2 regions of the Caldicellulosiruptor obsidiansis OB47 genome follow, and region 2 is predicted to be linked to the other one. Evidence: riboswitches for the same ligand, from Rfam matches in the RefSeq annotation. Region 2 holds a riboswitch; the other holds the start of a gene.

Region 1 (8,984 bases), 320 kb from region 2:
GGGTTGAAGTTAATGGTTCGGTTGCTTCGGTAGGTATAACTAAGAATTTGGAGATGGAACTTGGTGACATTGTTATATTTGAATTCTTCAAGACATCAGGATATATCCAAGAAGGAGAGGAGTTTGCAAGAATTGAGTCAATCTATAAGACATACACTTTAAAGTCTCCTGTCAGTGGTTATATAAGGTGGGTAAATCGCGAATTACCTTTTGATCCTACTTTATTAAATTTATTACCAGAAGAAACAGAAATAATTAGTATAGACATCCAGCAACTTGTGTGATATAATAATGCAAGCAAATTATTACATACAAAGGGGTTGAATATGCTGATGAAGTTTTCTAAAAAGTTAGTTGCAATAGTTGTTTTAATTGCATTTGCGGTAGCTTTAATTCCATTTTATTCTCATGCTGCTGACTTTCCTGTCACAGTCAAGGATGGAAAGGGGTATAGCATAACTGTAAAACAGAAACCTCAAAGGATTTTGTCGCTTGCGCTTCAGACAGATGAGATTTTGCTCAATATGGTGTCTGCTAACAGAATCGTTGGGCTTTCTATATTTGCTGATGACAAGAACAATTCGAATGTCGTAAATCTTGCTAAGAATGTAAAAGGCAGATATTCGAGCAACGACATTGAAAAGATAATTGCGGCAAACCCTGACCTTGTGATAGTGCCTTATTACATTGACAAGTCAAAGTACGACCTTTTGAAGAAAGGTCTTAAGTGTCCTATATATGTCAGCTTAAATCCAAATTCGATTGCAAATATCAAACAAGAGATAATAAATCTTTCAAAGCTAACTGGTGAAATCCAGAAAGGCCAGGTTCTTATAAAGTACATGGACGATAAAATTAACTTTGTGCAAAAAAAGGTAAAATACTTGAGAAAAAAGAAGTATGTGCTCTTTTACACATACTATTTCAACTCAACATATGGCAAAAATACAACCCAGCATGAGATAGCAAAGTATGCAGGAGTTATAAATATAGCAGCTGTTGCGGGATTGAAAGGCTGGCCAACTATCTCAAAAGAACAAATTTTGGAGTGGGACCCTGACATCATTGTTATTCCATCTGCGTCGTACAATCCAAAAAAGACTTCTCAGCAGTACGTAGAGGAGTTCAAAAAAGACCCTGCTTTCAAAAACCTGAAAGCTGTGAAGAACAACAGTGTAATTATTCTTGATGATAGGCATGTTCAAACAGTTTCGCACTATATTGTTGAAGGTATTTATGACTTGGCAAAAGCTGCGTATCCATATCTTTTCAAATAAGGCTTTTATAAGTGGTGGTGCAGTTGAAAAAGGTTTTGATTATTTTATTCTTTCTGCTTTTGACAGTGTTTATAATATCCATAGGGGTGGGAAGTGTTTTTATCCCTCCCCTTCGTGTTTTAAAGGCACTTTTATCGCTCATAGGTATCAATTTAGGTTGGGTGAATGATACGGATTTGACAATTGTCGGGCAAATAAGACTTCCAAGAATAATAATTGCTATGATTGTTGGGATGAGCTTGGCCTTAGCAGGTGCGCTTGTTCAAGGACTTTACAGAAATCCTATGGCAGACCCAGGAATTATTGGAACGTCAAGCGGGGCAAGTTTAGGTGCCATATTATGTATAGCCTTTTCGCTCAACACCATAAATATATTTTATTTACCATTGTTTGCTTTTGCAGGTGCGCTTTTGATTTCGTTTTTAGTGTATAGGCTTTCAACCAAGAACAACAAAACGCCCATTACAAACCTCATTTTAATTGGTATTGCAGTTTCAACTTTTGTGTCTTCCATAAACTCTTTGATTCTTTCAAACATAAATCAGTATCAGGTAAGCGAATATATATTTTGGATGCTCGGTAGTTTAGACGGTCGAAGCTGGGTACATGTGAAGATTAGCTTTGTTCCTCTTTGTATATTAATACTGTATTCTTTGCTTTTTGCAAAGAGGATAAACATTTTGATACTTGGAGAAGAAGAAAGCTTTACAATTGGGGTAAATCCAGAAAAGTTAAAAAGAAGTTTGCTTTTTCTTGTTTCGCTTATAACAGGGATATCAGTTTCGGTCTCAGGACCGATTAGTTTTGTTGGGCTAATTGTCCCCCACATGCTAAGATTCATTGTTGGAAGCGATTATAGAAGGCTAATACCTGCTTCAATCTTAAGTGGTGGAATATTTTTAATTGTGTGTGATACAATTGCAAGAGCATTGTTTTCACCGGTTGAAGTAAAGGTTGGGATTATAACCTCTTTAGTAGGGGTACCATACTTTTTGTACCTTCTGAAAAAGCGTGAAAATGAGGTGAGTGTATAGAATAATGCCTCTTTTTGTTGAAAACCTTAAATGCGGTTACTCTTATCCCATTGTTGAGATAGATGGAAGGCTTAAGTTCGAAGAAGGAAAAGTCTATGGATTTGTTGGGCCAAATGGAAGTGGTAAAAGTACACTTATAAAGGCTTTAGCAGGGCTTGTCAAAATTTTTGAAGGCAAGATTTGTTTTGGTGATGTGCAGATAAGCAAGTTTTCTGACATAGAAAGAGCAAAGCTTATTTCGTACATGCCACAGCACATCTTTTCAAGCTTTCCGTTTACAGTTCTTGATGTTGTGATGATGGGAAGATTTCCCTATGAAAAGAGCAGGTTCTTTGCTACCTACGAGAGCAAAAAAATTGCAGAGGAGAAAATAGAGCAAGTTGAACTTTCCAGCAAAAAACTTTCGAATATATTGAAGATTTCAGGTGGTGAAAGACAAAGGACTTCCTTTGCACGTGTGCTTGCTCAAAGTAGCAAAGTTTTGCTTTTGGATGAGCCAAATTCAAATCTTGATATTTCTCACCAGGAAAAGATTTTAAGGATTGCAAAACAAGAAGCGTTGGATGGCAAGGTTGTCATAATGGCAATTCACAATCTAAAAATTGCAACAAAAGTATGCGACAGTATTGTTATAATGAAAGACGGCAAGATAGTAGATATTGGAAGACCAGATGAAGTTCTAAATAGGGAAAACATAAAGAGGGTGTATGGTGTTGATGCAATAGTTTACAAAAATCCTTTCGGAATATTTGATATAGAACTTATCCAGAGAGAAGACCCAAAAGCTTTGCACATTCATGTTGTTGCAGGAGGTGGGAGCGCACAACTTCTTTACAGGATGCTGGTTGAAATGGGATGCATGGTGACAACAGGTGTTCTTTCTACAAATGACACAGACTTTGAAACAGCTCAGCTTTTTTCCATCTATACAGTTTTTACAAAACCTTTTATGCCAATTGGAGAAAAAGAGTACATTGAAAATGTCCAACTTATAAGGAAAGCAGACCTGTGTGTGCTGTGCAACATCCCGTTTGGTGTTCAGAACCTGAAAAACTTGGAGGCGCTGAGATATGCTAATAAGCTTTGCATAATTGAAGAGGAGGATATTTCAAAGCGCGATTTTACAGGCGGTTTGGCAACAAATCTTTACAATGAGTTGAAAGAAAAAGCGTTAGTTGTTTCAAACATTGAGAGCTTGAAAGATTATATCTTAAAAGAGACAAACGATAAAATGTCAAGGGGTGATTTAAAATGAATCCAAACAAGGCATGGTGGATAGATACAAACTTTGAAACTGTAAAGAAAAACTTGGAAGCAAGAAACTTTGAATGTTTTGTTGTCGAGAAAAAAGAAGATGTTGTGCCTCTTTTAGAAAAGCTCATTTCAAAAGGCAGTGTGGTATCATGCGGTGGGTCAATGACACTTTTTGAGTGTGGTGTGATAGATTTTCTGAGAAATGGCAATTACAGCTTTTTGGACAGATACAAAGAAGGAATAACGCCTGAGGAGCTTGGTGAGATTTACAGAAAATCTTTCTGGGCTGACTACTATCTTATGTCAACAAACGCAATAACACTTGACGGAAAGCTCATAAACATAGATGGAAACGGCAACAGGCTTGCAGCGCTTCTTTTTGGTCCTAAAAATGTAATAGTGATTGCCGGCAAGAACAAGCTTGTTTTAAACGAGGAGCAAGGTTTGCTGAGGGTAAGAAATATTGCATCTCCCATGAACTCAAAAAGACTTTCAAAAAATACGCCTTGCACCCAGGACGGAAAATGCCATGATTGTTTAAGTAGCGATAGCATCTGCAGCCATATTGTTGTAACAAGAAGGTCTCCAGCAAAGGGCAGGATTAAGGTTGTGCTGGTCAAAGAAGACTTGGGCTTTTAAAGAAGGGGTTGTAATATTTTAGAAATATTGGCGTAACAATTCTGTAAAAAAGGGTTGACAGAATAAAGTGACTTGTAATAAAATAATAACATCAAAATGATAAACTTAATAGGCTGAATGTCTGAGCAAATTGTAAAAATTGCTCAGACAGCGGGAGACCCACAGTAGCCATTGGGGTGAATCGGCAAGAAAGAACTTGCCGTAGGGATAGCCTTCTTGTCCCGAACCCGTCAGCTAATCCCGTAAGCCTCAAGAAGGGAGTTTTTGTATGAATTTTAGATGTTTAATAGCTATAATTCTTGGAATTTTTCTGATGTTTTTTTCTGCAAAAGCTTTTGCCCAGTCAGCCCAGGCGAATTCCACAATAAATATAAGAAGTGCACCTTCAACAAATAGTAAGATTTTAGGGGTTTTCCCCAAAGGGTTTGAAGCTCAAGTTTTGTCAAATGCAGGCGGGTGGGTAAAGATTTCGTATGATGGAATTGTTGGGTATGTAAAGTCTGATTACATAACTATTACAAATGAAAAAAAGAGCACAGTTTCAAATACTTCAAGGGCAAGTACAGAAAAAACGACTGCTAAAGCTGCGCAAGCTACAGTTTTAAAAGACAATGCGCGTTTGAGAAGTGATATGTCAACCTCATCAAAGGTATTAAAGACATTAAAAAGTGGCAGCAAAGTCTATGTCCTGTCAAGAGAGCAAAATGGCTGGGTAAAGGTAAAGACGCTTGATGGGACAGTAGGATATATGGCTTATTATCTTTTGAAGATGCCATTTGAGCTTGCATCAAAAACAGTGTCACGTGGTGGTTTTGAAAGAACTCAAGCAGAAACTTTTAATCTTAGCCTGGCACAGAGAATTTTAGAGTTTGCTCAAAGATTTCGTGGTATAAGATACTCATATGGTGGAACATCGCCATCAACAGGTTTTGACTGTTCAGGATTTGTTCAGTTTGTGTTTAAGAACTTTGGAATACATTTGGAAAGAACAGCAGCTGACATGGCAAGGACAAATGGTGTGAGAATTTCGTATAGTGAAATTGAACCGGGAGATTTGCTTTTCTTTGACACAGATGGCGGGAAAAATTATATAAATCATGTTGGCATATATTTAGGCGGTGGCAAGTTCATTCATGCATCGAGTGCAAGGGGATGTGTAACAGAGACTGACCTGAATTCATATTATGGAAGATTTTTTATGATGGCAAAAAGGGTCATAAGATGAAAGTAAAAGGGGGCTTTTTCCTGAAAAATAGAGGAAAAAGCCCCTTTCAAGTTTAAAAATGCTTTTTACTTTTTTATCAAAGGCAAAATCAGGTTTTTGACATCTTCTTCATTTTCAATAGTAGCATCAACTTTCTTGAGCTGCCAAACCTCAAGATGAGAAATCTCTTTGCCCGGAGCGACAGTGTAAAGTGGACTTAGAGTTTCCATCTCAAGCATGAAATCGGTTGTATATGTTTCGTAAGAACATCCAAAGTCAGGGTACTCTGCACCATCTATATGTTTGTATTGTTTTATAAATAAGTTTCCATCGTTTAAATAGCAAGCCCAGCCGTCTAAATTTGGATATCCAATCTTAAACGGTGGCTTGCAGTTTTTATCCTGTCTTAGGATAATAAAATCTTCACCCCACAAGACTCTATGGTCGTTAAGTTTTGTATATGGCCACATGACCAAAGGATAGCTTGGTAAAAGTCCTGTATCAATCTTTGGAATTGGCATAACTTCAACTCCACCAGGTGCCATTACAGAAAGTGCCCAGATTGCGAACTTGACTTCAAAAAGACCTTTGTTCTTGATTTTGTATGTTACATAAGCCTCCGCTTCTGTTGGGTGAAACTTCAGTTCAATTGTCTTTTGCAAAAAAGTTGTAGTTTCGGTGGGCTGTTTCAGTACAATGCCATTTTCCACAATTTCAAAGTCTATTTTATGATTGTCAGGAAAATAAGAGCGTGGCATAGCTTCGGGACTGTGCCACAGTCTTGTTCCACCATATATTCTCCACTCATCGCCACCAACTTTTCCTGCCTGGTCTTCCACCACGCAGAATACGTTCTTGCCACCTTCAAATCCAAAATGAATTATTCTTGGTCCCACGTCTGTTGTGACAACTGCTTCGATTTTTCCATTAGAAATTTTGTAGCAGTTTTCCCAGCCCATATACTCAACTTTCTTTACCTCAACCATTTTTAATCTCTTCCCCCTTTTCAATTTATTTTGAAAAATATAAAGGCTTAGAATATAATTAAATTATACCTTATCAGGTTGTATTTTCACAAATCAAAAAACAAAAAAGTTGTGTAGATTCATTTTTTGTTTGACAATTTTTAGATGGCAAAAGGGAGAGAAAGGGTATAGAGATGCTAAAAAAGTTCAAACCTGATATGATATGTCAAAGTATATTGAATATTGATCTTGAAAGTCTTATAAAAAGAGGAATAAACTATCTAATTATCGACATAGACAACACAATAGTTGCATGGGGAGAGTTTGATGTAAGAGACGAGATTATTGAGTGGCTTAAAAAGGCTCAAAAGATGGGATTTAAAATTTGCCTTGTTTCGAACAACCAGAAAGATAGAGTCAAAAAAATAGAAAGCATGCTTGGAATTCCTGCCATCTATAATGCTAAAAAACCTTTAAAGTCTGGATTTTTGAAAGCATCGCAGTTGCTTCATCAAGGCAAGAAAAATCATCAAACAGCTGTGATAGGTGATCAGTTCTTCACAGATGTTATAGGCGCAAAAAGGTTAAAACTCTTTGTGATATTGGTCCGACCATTAAAAGAAAAGGAGTTTTTTGTAACAAGGATAAACAGGATTTTTGAAAAGAAAATATTAAAGTACTACGAAAAGGATGAGAGGGAATGAAAAAGCTTTTTTTGATTGGTAAGAGCTTAAAACACTCAATTTCACCTTTTGTTCATAACAAAATTTTGTCTGAATTGGGCATTGACGCGGTTTATTCAAATGTCGAACTCTCTGATTTTGTAAAACTAAAAGAATTTGTTGAGATGGTGAGAAAAGATAAGGATGTTATTGGATTTAACATAACAATTCCTTACAAGGAAGATATTTTGGAGTTTTGTGATGAAGTCTCAGAAGATGTCAGAATAATAAAAGCGGCAAACACAGTGAAGAAAGAGGAAGGGAAGCTTTTGGCTTACAATACCGATTGGATAGGGTTTAAAAAAAGCTTGGAGGATATAGGGGTTGACGTAAAAGACAAAAAAATATTGGTGCTCGGTAGCGGTGGTGCAGCAAAAGCCTGCATCTATGGACTTTACAGGATGGGTGCAAAAGAGGTGTTTGTTGCAAACAGGACATATGAGAAGGCAGAAAGGTTAAGAGAGGTTTTTCAAGACATTTTGAAAATCCTTCCAGTAGAATGGCTAAGAAGATATGAGTTTAAATACGATATAATTATTAACACAACATCTGTGGGAATGTATCCGAATATTGAAAGCAGTCCTTTTGACTTTGAAAACTATGTGGCTGGCATACCAGTTTTTGTATATGATATGATATACAATCCTCCTAAGACCACTTTTTTGGAAAAAGCCGAAAAGAAAGGGTCAAAAACTGAAAATGGTCTTAAGATGCTTGTGTACCAGGCAGTTGAAGCTGAAAAGATTTGGTTTGATATAGTAAATCTTTCTCCAAGTTTTTTACTTGAAATCCTAAAGGAGTGCGAGAAAAAAATATAGCTTGGAAAATATAAGGTTATAGGGTATTAAGACATACAAGAGGCATGTAGATTGGAGGTGGGTTGCTCATTTAAGAGAGGTATGTACCAAAAAACGATAAGTCTCAAATTTCTCCCAAATATGCTAATACAATTTGCAATAACCTTTATATTAATGGAAAATCATTTGTTCAACAAGCTATTACATCCCTCGAAAACACAGAATATTAACACTTTCGGGAACTATATCCTAAAACTTTTTCTTGTTAGAGCAAAAATCTATAGTAATTAGGATAACAAAAAGAGAAATACCAGCAATAAAGCGACAATGTACTCAAAAATCTTTTTACATGTTTTTTTGAATACTCTCATTATTTGTCTCCATTTTAGTAAACACCCAGAACTTATATAAAATATAGTTTACCCCTTGAGCACATAAAGTTGCAAGTATTTTTGCAATTAAAATTGAGTTTGACAGATATAGCCTTGAAAGTTTTATCATTACAATTGAGAGTAGCAATGAGATAATATTTGTAAAGGCAAACTTTACTACTTTTAGTATTATTATACGTCCTTTTGTGCTATCTTCAAATGTCCACTTTTTGTTCATCAAAAAACTGTTGACCATACCAGCCGTGTAGCCAAAAACCTGACTGAAAGAAGAATTAAAATGCAAAATAGAATAGCAAACAAAAAAGACTGCAAAATCAATTGTTGTGTTTATAACCCCTACAATTGAAAATTTGACAAGTTCAAGTAATTGATTGACCTTTGAATGAATTTTTAAAATAAACTTTCTTTTGAGGGATACATTACTCATGTTCATCTTTTGCTATCTCCTCAATAAAATATAGCGGTCGTCTCTTTACCTCTTTATAAATCTTCCCTATATACTCACCAATCAATCCCAGTGCAACAAGCTGAAGCCCGCCTATAAACCAAATTGAAATGGTTAAAGAGGTCCAACCTGCAATGGCTTGTCCTCTTATCTTCTGAACTATTGCATATATCAAAATTGCAATGCTGAGTAAAAACATCAAAAAGCCTGCAAAAGTTATATATTTTATTGGCTTTACAGAAAATGAGGTTATTC
Region 2 (8,984 bases):
CAGGATAACATAATGAAAATAAGAATGATACCTTTTGAGATGGTGGTAAAGAGGTTTAACAGACTTGTAAGAGAGACTGCTAAAAAAACAAGGAAAAAAGTAAAATTTTCATACGTTTGTGGAGATGTTGTGATAGACAAAGGCATAGCGGAAAAACTTAGTGAACCTCTCATGCACATTATAAGAAATTGTATAGACCATGGTATCGAAGATGCTTCTGAAAGAAAAAGGTTGGGTAAACCAGAGCATGGAAAAGTAGAACTTGTTTCTTACTACAAAGGGCAGAATATTGTTATAGAGATTTCTGATGATGGAAATGGAATTGATGTTGAAAGAGTTATCAGAAAGGCAATTGAAAAAGGTATTTTATCAGAGCATCAAGCTAAGAATTTATCTGATGATGAAGCTGTAAAGCTTATATTTGAACCCGGATTTTCTACCAAAGATGTGGCAGATGAGATATCTGGCAGAGGTGTTGGAATGGATGTTGTTAAAAACGTTGTAGAGTCTTTAAAAGGGAAGGTTGAAATAAAAACAGAAGCAGGTAAAGGAAGCAAGTTCATTCTTGAGATTCCGACAACTGCTGCTCTTTCTCAGGGTATTATAGTTGTATACAATTCCCAGAAATTCATAATTCCATTTGAGTTTGTTGAAGAGACAGTAAAAATAAATATGAAGAATGTTTATGGATATGTTGACAAACTTCTTGTAGTTGTCAGAGATGAGCCAATTCCTCTTTATCCTATTTCGTATGTGCTTTATCAGGAAGATTTGTGCAACGAAGAGATTGTTAGAAAGTTTTCAAAAGATGATGAGTTGTCAGTTGTAATTTTAAATATAAGAGGTGTAAAGATTGCTTTATGTGTTGAAAAACTAATGCAAAATGAAGAATTTGTTTTAAAACCCCTTCCAAAAGTGCTGGAAAACAATAAACTTCTTCTTGGAACAACTATAGACTATGAAGGAAATGTTATACTTGTGTTGAATCCTGAATATTTCAGGCTTTGAAAGAGAAGGATGTGAAATTGTTCACGTACAACTTTTTTCACTCCTTCTCTTTTGTTCTTTTTGCATATATGCTACTATATTTTTAAAGAAACATGTATGCACAAGCAAAGGGGAAAAGGGGGATTTTTATGGCAAAATTCAGTATAGGAATTGACTTTGGAACACAGTCAGGAAGGGCAGTACTTGTTAATGTCGAGACAGGTGAAGAGGTTGCAACAAGTGTGAAAGAATACACTCACGGAGTTATGGATGAGAGCCTTCCAGACGGCACAAAACTTCCTCATGACTGGGCGCTTCAACATCCACAGGATTATATAGAAGTTCTTGCAACAACTGTTCCAGATGTTTTAAAAAAAGCAGGAATTTCAAAAGACGATGTAATTGGTATTGGAATTGACTTTACAGCCTGCACTATGCTTCCAATTAAAAAAGATGGTACTCCTCTTTGTATGCTTGACAAGTTCAAATCACATCCACATGCCTATGTAAAACTCTGGAAACATCACGCTGCTCAGAAGTATGCAAACAGGTTAAATCAAATAGCACAGGAGAGAGGAGAGAAGTTTTTACAGAGATACGGTGGAAAGATTTCATCTGAATGGCTTTTTCCTAAAATTATGCAAATTTTAGAAGAAGCACCTGAAATTTATGAAGAGGCAGATAAGTTTATAGAGGCTGCTGACTGGGTTGTGTTTAAGATGACAGGAGTTGAGAAGAGAAACTCATGCACAGCAGGATATAAAGCTATCTGGAGCAAGAGGGAAGGATATCCTTCAAAAGAGTTTTTCAAAGCACTTCATCCAAGACTTGAAAATGTTGTTGATGAAAAACTCTCACGTGATATATATCCCATAGGTCAAAAAGCTGGAGAGCTCACAGAAGAGATGGCAAAACTTATGGGTTTAAATCCAGGCACTGCTGTTGCAATTGCAAATGTAGATGCTCATGTATCAGTTCCTGCTGTTGGAATTACTGATATTGGCAAAATGTTGATGATAATTGGAACATCTACATGTCACATGCTTTTGTGGAACGAGGAAAAGATGGTACCTGGTATTTGCGGATATGTTGAAGATGGAATTTTGCCTGGTTTTTATGGGTATGAGGCAGGGCAGAGCTGTGTTGGAGATCATTTTGAGTGGTTTGTTGAAAACTGCGTGCCACCAACATACTATGATGAGGCAAAACAAAAAGGGTTAAATATCTATCAGCTACTAAAAGAAAAAGCAAAGGCTTTAAAGCCTGGGCAGAGTGGCCTTTTGGCGCTTGACTGGTGGAATGGCAACAGGTCTATCTTAGTTGATGCAGACCTGACAGGAATGATGCTTGGTATGACGCTTACAACAAAGCCAGAGGAGATGTACAGGGCACTGATTGAGGCAACAGCGTACGGTACAAAGATAATAATTGACAACTTCAATGAACATGGCGTTGAGGTAAGAGAGCTTTATGCGTGCGGCGGAATTGCTGAAAAAGACGAGCTTTTGATGCAGATTTATGCTGATGTGACAGGGCTTGAGATAAAAGTGTCAGCTTCACCTCAAACACCTGCTTTAGGCTCTGCAATGTTTGGTGCTGTTGCTGCAGGAAAAGAAAGAGGAGGATATGACAGCATTTTCGAGGCTGCAAAGAAGATGGCAAAACTAAAAGACTATTCTTACAAACCAAATCCGCAAAACCATGAGGTTTACAAAAAGCTTTATAAAGAATATAAAATTCTGCATGACTATTTTGGCAGAGGGGCAAATGATGTGATGAAGAGGTTAAAAGAGATAAAAGAAGAAGTTTCAAGGATATAGAGCTTTAAGCCTTTTAACCCTTCAAAAATAGGCTGCCCTTTTAAAAAGCGTTCAGAGCTTTTGAAGGGTGGCCTGCGAGTTAAATAATGGTATTGATTTAAAAATTTTTAAGTGGTATGATAAAAATAAACTTGTATGGACAAGATGATGATAAAATGAGCAAAAGCAAATATGAGATTATAAAAGATTTCATTATTGAAGGAATTAGTTCTGGTAAGTTCAAAGAAGGCGAAAAGATTTACTCTGAGAATATGCTGTCACGAAAGTTCAAAGTTTCGCGACACACAGTAAGAAGAGCTATAATGGAGCTTGAATTTGAAGGGCTTTTGGTATCACAAAAAGGTAAAGGCACGTTTGTTGCAAAGAAAACTGCAGACAGCTCTAAATGTATTGCTGTTCTGACAACATTTATATCAGACTACATCTTTCCCCTGATTATAAGAGGAATTGAAAAGGTGATAGCACATGAAGGGTACGGACTTTTGCTGTTTTCGACAGACAACAGCTATGAATTTGAGAGGTATCACTTGGAGAGCATAATAAACAACCCAAACATAGACGCTGTCATAATAGAACCTACAAAAAGCGCCTTGCCTTCCAAAAATCAAGAGCTTTACAAAAAACTCATACAAAAAGACATTCCTATAATTTTCATCAACACTATTTTAGAAGGCATTGCTCAAAACTATATAATAACCAAAGACCAGGAAGCTGTTTACAGGCTTACATGCAGCCTCATAAAAAGCGGTTGCAAAAAGCTTCTTGGCATTTTCAAAGGCGACGATTTGCAGGGGATAAAAAGATACAATGGTTTTGAGAAAGCATCCAGGGAGGCACAGGCAGAGTTTGATGCAATCTTTTTTACAAGTGAGGAGTATAATTTTGTACATAACAGAGCAGCTGAAGTCATATCAAGAGAGAAATTTGATGCGGCCGTTTGCTATAACGACAAAATTGCTCTTCCTCTTTGTGTAAAGCTAAAGGAAATGGGATTTAGAATTCCTCAGGATATATCAGTTACTGGATATGACAACTCACTTCTTTCTACACTGACAGATATAAAGCTTACAACAGTTGAGCACCCAAAAGAAAAACTTGGTGAGATGGCCGCAAAGACAGCAGTTGCCATGATAAAGAAGAGCAGAAGTGGTGTCAAAGCAGAGATCGAATGTGAGATAATCTTCAGAAATTCAACAAAAGGAGGATTTTGAAAATGCTTGAGAGTTTAAAAGAGCTTGTTTGCAAATACAATCTTTATCTTCCAAAATTTGGCCTTGTTACATGGACATCTGGGAATGTCTCGGCGCGTGACCCTGAGACAAACCTTGTGGTCATAAAACCATCCGGTGTTATGTACGACGAACTGACACCTGATAAGATGGTTGTGGTTGACATGGACGGGAACGTTGTTGAAGGAAGTTTAAAGCCATCAACAGACACTCTCACACATCTTTATGTATACAAACACATGCCACACATAAATGCTGTTGTCCATACACATTCTAACTATGCAACAGCATTTGCAGCGCTTGGCCAGCCAATAAAAGTGTATTTGACAGCAATTGCTGATGAGTTTGGCTGTGAGATTCCTTGCGGACCATACGCTCAAATTGGTGGTGAAGACATTGGCAAGGTGATAGTTGAGTATATAGGTTCAAGCCCTGCAATTCTTCTTCAAAACCATGGAGTATTTACAATAGGAAGGAATGTTGATGAGGCAGTCAAGGCTGCTGTGATGGTTGAAGATGTAGCAAAAACTGTATTTATTGCAAAGATGATGGGAGAGCCTATAGAAATTCCACCTGAAGAGGTAAAAAGAGCGCACGAAAGGTATATGACAAAGTATGGACAAAAGTAAGCAATGCTTACCCCCAGCACAAGACAAAATTAAAAGGGCTGAAAGGATAAAAAACTTTTTTGAGCTTTTCCCTTCAGCCCTTTTTTGTTATAAAATTATATTCCAAATACCTCTTTTACAACCTCTTTTAACTCATCATCACTTATAGATGTATTTCTTCCATTTTCATATTGATTGTCTACCCACTCTTTGACCTTCTGAACTCTTGGGTCTTTTTTATCAACCTGTACGTCAATGCCGCTATCTTTGAAGTACCTGTTTATCCAAATAACAATTCCAGCAATGCCTGAGTAGGCATCAATTATGACCTTTGGAGGTCTACCTAAGATTTTTCCTGTATCAAAGATGTTATATATTTCCTCATCCTTCATAAGTCCATCTGCATGAATTCCAGCTCGTGTTGCGTTAAAGTTGTCACCAACAAACGGTGTCATTGGTGGGATCTCATATCCAATCTCTTTTTTGAAATAATCTGCAATCTCAGAGATGACAGCAACATTCATGCCATCTGCTGACCCTCTTATCTGAATGTATTCCATTACCATTGCTTCTAATGGAGTGTTGCCTGTCCGCTCACCTATTCCTAAAAGCGATGTGTTTACCATTGAAGCACCATAAAGCCATGCCATTGTAGAGTTTATCACAGCCTTATAAAAATCGTTGTGACCATGCCACTCAAGCCACTCAGAAGGCACTTCACCATAGTTTACGATTCCATAGATTATCTGCGGAACACTTCTTGGCAGAGCAACACCGGGGATGGGTGAGCCAAGCCCTAAGGTGTCGCAAGCTCTGATTTTAACAGGCATATTTGCCTCTTTTGAAAGTTTCATGAGCTCATTTATAAATGGAAGGACAAAACCGTAAAAATCAGCTCTTGTAATGTCTTCAAAATGGCATCTTGGAATTATTCCTGCCTCTAAAGCTGCCGATACAATTTCTAAGTACTGTTTCAATGCCTGACTGCGTGTCATCCTTAGTTTCTTGAAAATGTGATAGTCAGAACATGAGACAAGTATTCCTGTTTCCTTGATACCAAGGCTTTTTACAATTTCAAAGTCCTCCTTTTTTGCGCGAATCCAGGCAGTCACCTTTGGAAAATCATATCCTTTTTCTAAACACTTTAAAACTGCTTCCTTGTCCTGCTTTGAGTAGACAAAAAACTCTGTGTGAAGAATAACACCGCTTCCATTGTCAAGCTCATGCAAGTAGTCATAAATTCTACAGATTTGTTCAATAGTGTAAGGCGAGCGCGACTGCTGACCGTCTCTGAAGGTTGTGTCTGTGATGTAAAGCCGCTCAGGAACATTCATTGGCACAATTCTGTGGTTGAAAACAAGCCTTGGTACCTCATTGTAAGGGTAGATGTTCCTGAAAAGATTTGGTTCTTCAACATCTCTGAACTGATACTCAATCTCGAGAATGTGAGTTTTTTGATTGAACTTAACATTCATAAAACAATAACCTCCCTTTCAAAGCTTCGGGGGTTAGCTGACGGGTTCGGGCAGAAAGGGATATTTGCCCTACAAGGCAAGATGCCTTGATTCACCCCAAAAAAGTGGGTCCCCCCTATCCTGTGGATATTACCACAGGAATTCAGCTTTGTTATAAGTATTATGATACCATTATGATACCAAAGAAAAAGATAATAAACAAGAGATTTAGAATTAATATTCAGAAAGAAGAGAAACAACTCTTGATTTCTTTTATTTTAAATGTTACTATTACAATATAAAGGTACAAAAATAACAAAATACTTGTTCATTAAAAAGGTGGGAAAAAATGAAATGAAAAAATTTTATATAGCTATATTAGCGATATTGATTTTGGTGTTTGTGTTTATTGCTATCGTAAAGGGAAGTTTTTCAATTACGCTTTGGAGAGCAGGGTTCAATTTTGCTAACATACAAACATTAGCGAGGAGTTTTGATGATAATGGTAATGAAATTAAAATCATAAAAACAAATTCGAAAAAGAATGATATTGTGCTTGTTTATTTAGTTAAAAACAAATTTGGATTTTGGAAGGTTGGATATTTTACACCATCTTCTTCTAATAAATTAGCAGTTATTGGATGGATGAGATAGAGTGCTGTGAGACGATTTAAGGCTGATGAGGATCCTCTTTTTGAAGCTGAATATCACAAAATTTATTATGGCAATAATGCCATAAAGCGTATAGAGTTTTTGCCAGGTCAAATTCCTGAAAACGTAGCCGTAAGTATTTGGCAAGCTGGTAAAGAATATTATATTCATCTTGTTTGTTTTGAAACAGGTAAGGATAGTCCATTGAATAGTATTGATATATATTCTCTATTACTGAAAAATAAATGTATAGCAAATTTGAGATAATAGAAAATATTATATGAAAGGGGCTCTCCACCTATTTTTTGGACAGCCCCTAAATTTATTGTGCAATTTAAACTTTGATCAGTTCATATTCCAAACTTCCAAGTCCAATCTCTTGAGCATGTTTTAATGCTACTCTCCAGTCTGTGTCAGGATGTACACTTTTGAACCTGTCAATCTTGCCATCAACCTCAATGTGCTTTGCCTTTTCAAACACAGACCCAGCTGGTGTGAATGCAGAGCTATTTACAAGGTCAACACATGCCTTGTCAAGCGCAACAGGGTCAAACGATGCTGCAATGCCAATGTCAGGTGCAACAGGAATATCGTTGTGTGACCAGCAGTCGCAGTCAGGAGAGATGTTCATTATAAAATTTATATGAAAATTAGGCTTGTCTTTGAGCACTGCATAAGTATACTCAGCAATCTTCTCACTTGCAATTGATGCTGCCTCATCCCACTTGACAGTCGCTGCGCCAAACTGGCACACAGCAACGCACTGACCACACCCAACACACTTTTCATAATCAATAGCAGCCTTCTTTTTCTCATTGAGCGTAATAGCAAGCTGTGCGCAGCTTTTTACACACATTCCACACCCGACACATTTTGAAACCTTTATAACCGGCTTTGAAGATGAGTGCATAAAAAGTTTTCCACCGCGCGAACCAGAACCCATACCAATGTTTTTTATAGCACCGCCAAAACCAGTCATTTCATGACCTTTGAAGTGGTTCATTGAGATTATAATGTCAGCATCCGCAATGGCAGAACCAATCTTTGCTTTTTGTGTGTGTTTGAGGTTTACCTCAATCTCTCTGTACTCTGTCCCTTTCAGACCATCTGCAATGATTACATGGCAGCCAAGCACAAGCGGGTTAAACCCATTTTCGTAAGCTGCTTCTAAGTGGTCCAAAGCGTTGCTTCTTCTTCCAGTGTAGAGAGTGTTAGCATCTGTGACAAAAGGTTTACCACCAAGATTTTTAATGAGTTTTACAATCCTTGCAACATAGTTTGGTCTTATATAAGCAAGATTTCCAGGTTCACCAAAATGGACTTTGATAGCAACAAACTTGTTTTTAAAATCGATTGTTTCAATCCCTGCTTTTTTTACAAGGTTTTCGAGCTTATCAAGCATATTATACCCGGGTTTAGTTTTAAAATCTGTAAAATACACCTTTGATTTTGCCATTTTACCTTTTCAACTCCTTTCAAAATTTTCAGGTAAGTAAAATTATAATCCTTTTTTGATATTTGTGAATAGCTCAATTTTAACAGAATGTTGTAAAATGTTGATATGTGTCTTTGCAAGTTATAGTATAATAATGAAAAGCTCAAGAATACAAGAATGCACTTTTTTGATATAAAGTATCACAAGAGATACTATCAAAAATAGTCTCTAGCAAACTAAGGAAGGTGTTTTTTACAATGAAGGTCTTGATTGTTGACAATTTTGATTCGTTTACGTATAATCTCTACAACTATTTTTTGAGACTGAAGACGGATACTACTGTGATAAACCGTGACAAGCTTACTATAGAAGATATTTACAAGTTAAACCCGAGTCACATTGTTCTTTCTCCTGGACCGGGAAGACCTTTTGATGATAGGATTTTGTTTGAAATCATAGATAGGTTTAAAGAGTCAAAAAATATTCTTGGTGTATGTCTTGGACATCAAGCAATTGGCATGTTCTTTGGAGCAAAACTAAAAAAAGCAAAAAGACCTATGCACGGGATTGTAGATACAATATTTCATGACCAAAAAGGAATATTTGAAAACCTCAAAAATCCTCTGCGCGTTGTGCGATACCACTCTCTTGTAATAGATGATATTGACACTCTACAACTTACCGTCACAGCAACATCGCAAGAGGGAGAGGTTATGGGTATAAGACACAAAAGGTTTAAAATAGAGGGTGTTCAGTTTCATCCTGAATCAATTGCAACTCAGCATGGACTTTTGATGCTT

Evidence for each region. A riboswitch is a leader RNA that binds a small molecule or an ion and turns the genes downstream of it on or off. The one in region 2 is predicted to bind cyclic di-AMP.
Region 1: linked by a shared signal. The riboswitch ahead of COB47_RS08530 (C40 family peptidase) and the one ahead of COB47_RS10040 (beta/alpha barrel domain-containing protein) in region 2 are both predicted to bind cyclic di-AMP.

What each region holds. Positions count from the first base shown of each region.
Region 1 is NC_014392.1:1,831,700-1,840,683, reverse strand. It holds gene COB47_RS08555 (glycine cleavage system protein H) at 1-284, shown strand, start outside; gene COB47_RS08550 (ABC transporter substrate-binding protein) at 327-1,277, shown strand; gene COB47_RS08545 (FecCD family ABC transporter permease) at 1,301-2,311, shown strand; gene COB47_RS08540 (ABC transporter ATP-binding protein) at 2,316-3,566, shown strand; gene COB47_RS08535 (lactate utilization protein) at 3,563-4,204, shown strand; cyclic di-AMP (ydaO/yuaA leader) riboswitch at 4,306-4,468, shown strand; gene COB47_RS08530 (C40 family peptidase) at 4,473-5,429, shown strand; gene COB47_RS08525 (hypothetical protein) at 5,495-6,394, opposite strand; gene COB47_RS08520 (YqeG family HAD IIIA-type phosphatase) at 6,568-7,077, shown strand; gene aroE (shikimate dehydrogenase) at 7,074-7,913, shown strand; gene COB47_RS08505 (GtrA family protein) at 8,238-8,717, opposite strand; gene COB47_RS08500 (glycosyltransferase family 2 protein) at 8,704-8,984, opposite strand, start outside.
Region 2 is NC_014392.1:2,149,589-2,158,572, reverse strand. It holds gene COB47_RS10060 (chemotaxis protein CheA) at 1-1,008, shown strand, start outside; gene COB47_RS10055 (ribulokinase) at 1,137-2,807, shown strand; gene COB47_RS10050 (GntR family transcriptional regulator) at 2,924-4,018, shown strand; gene COB47_RS10045 (L-ribulose-5-phosphate 4-epimerase) at 4,021-4,665, shown strand; gene COB47_RS10040 (beta/alpha barrel domain-containing protein) at 4,761-6,119, opposite strand; cyclic di-AMP (ydaO/yuaA leader) riboswitch at 6,126-6,277, opposite strand; gene COB47_RS12245 (hypothetical protein) at 6,242-6,400, shown strand; gene COB47_RS12670 (hypothetical protein) at 6,453-6,752, shown strand; gene COB47_RS12665 (hypothetical protein) at 6,759-7,016, shown strand; gene COB47_RS10025 (DUF362 domain-containing protein) at 7,084-8,205, opposite strand; gene COB47_RS10020 (anthranilate synthase component II) at 8,442-8,984, shown strand, end outside.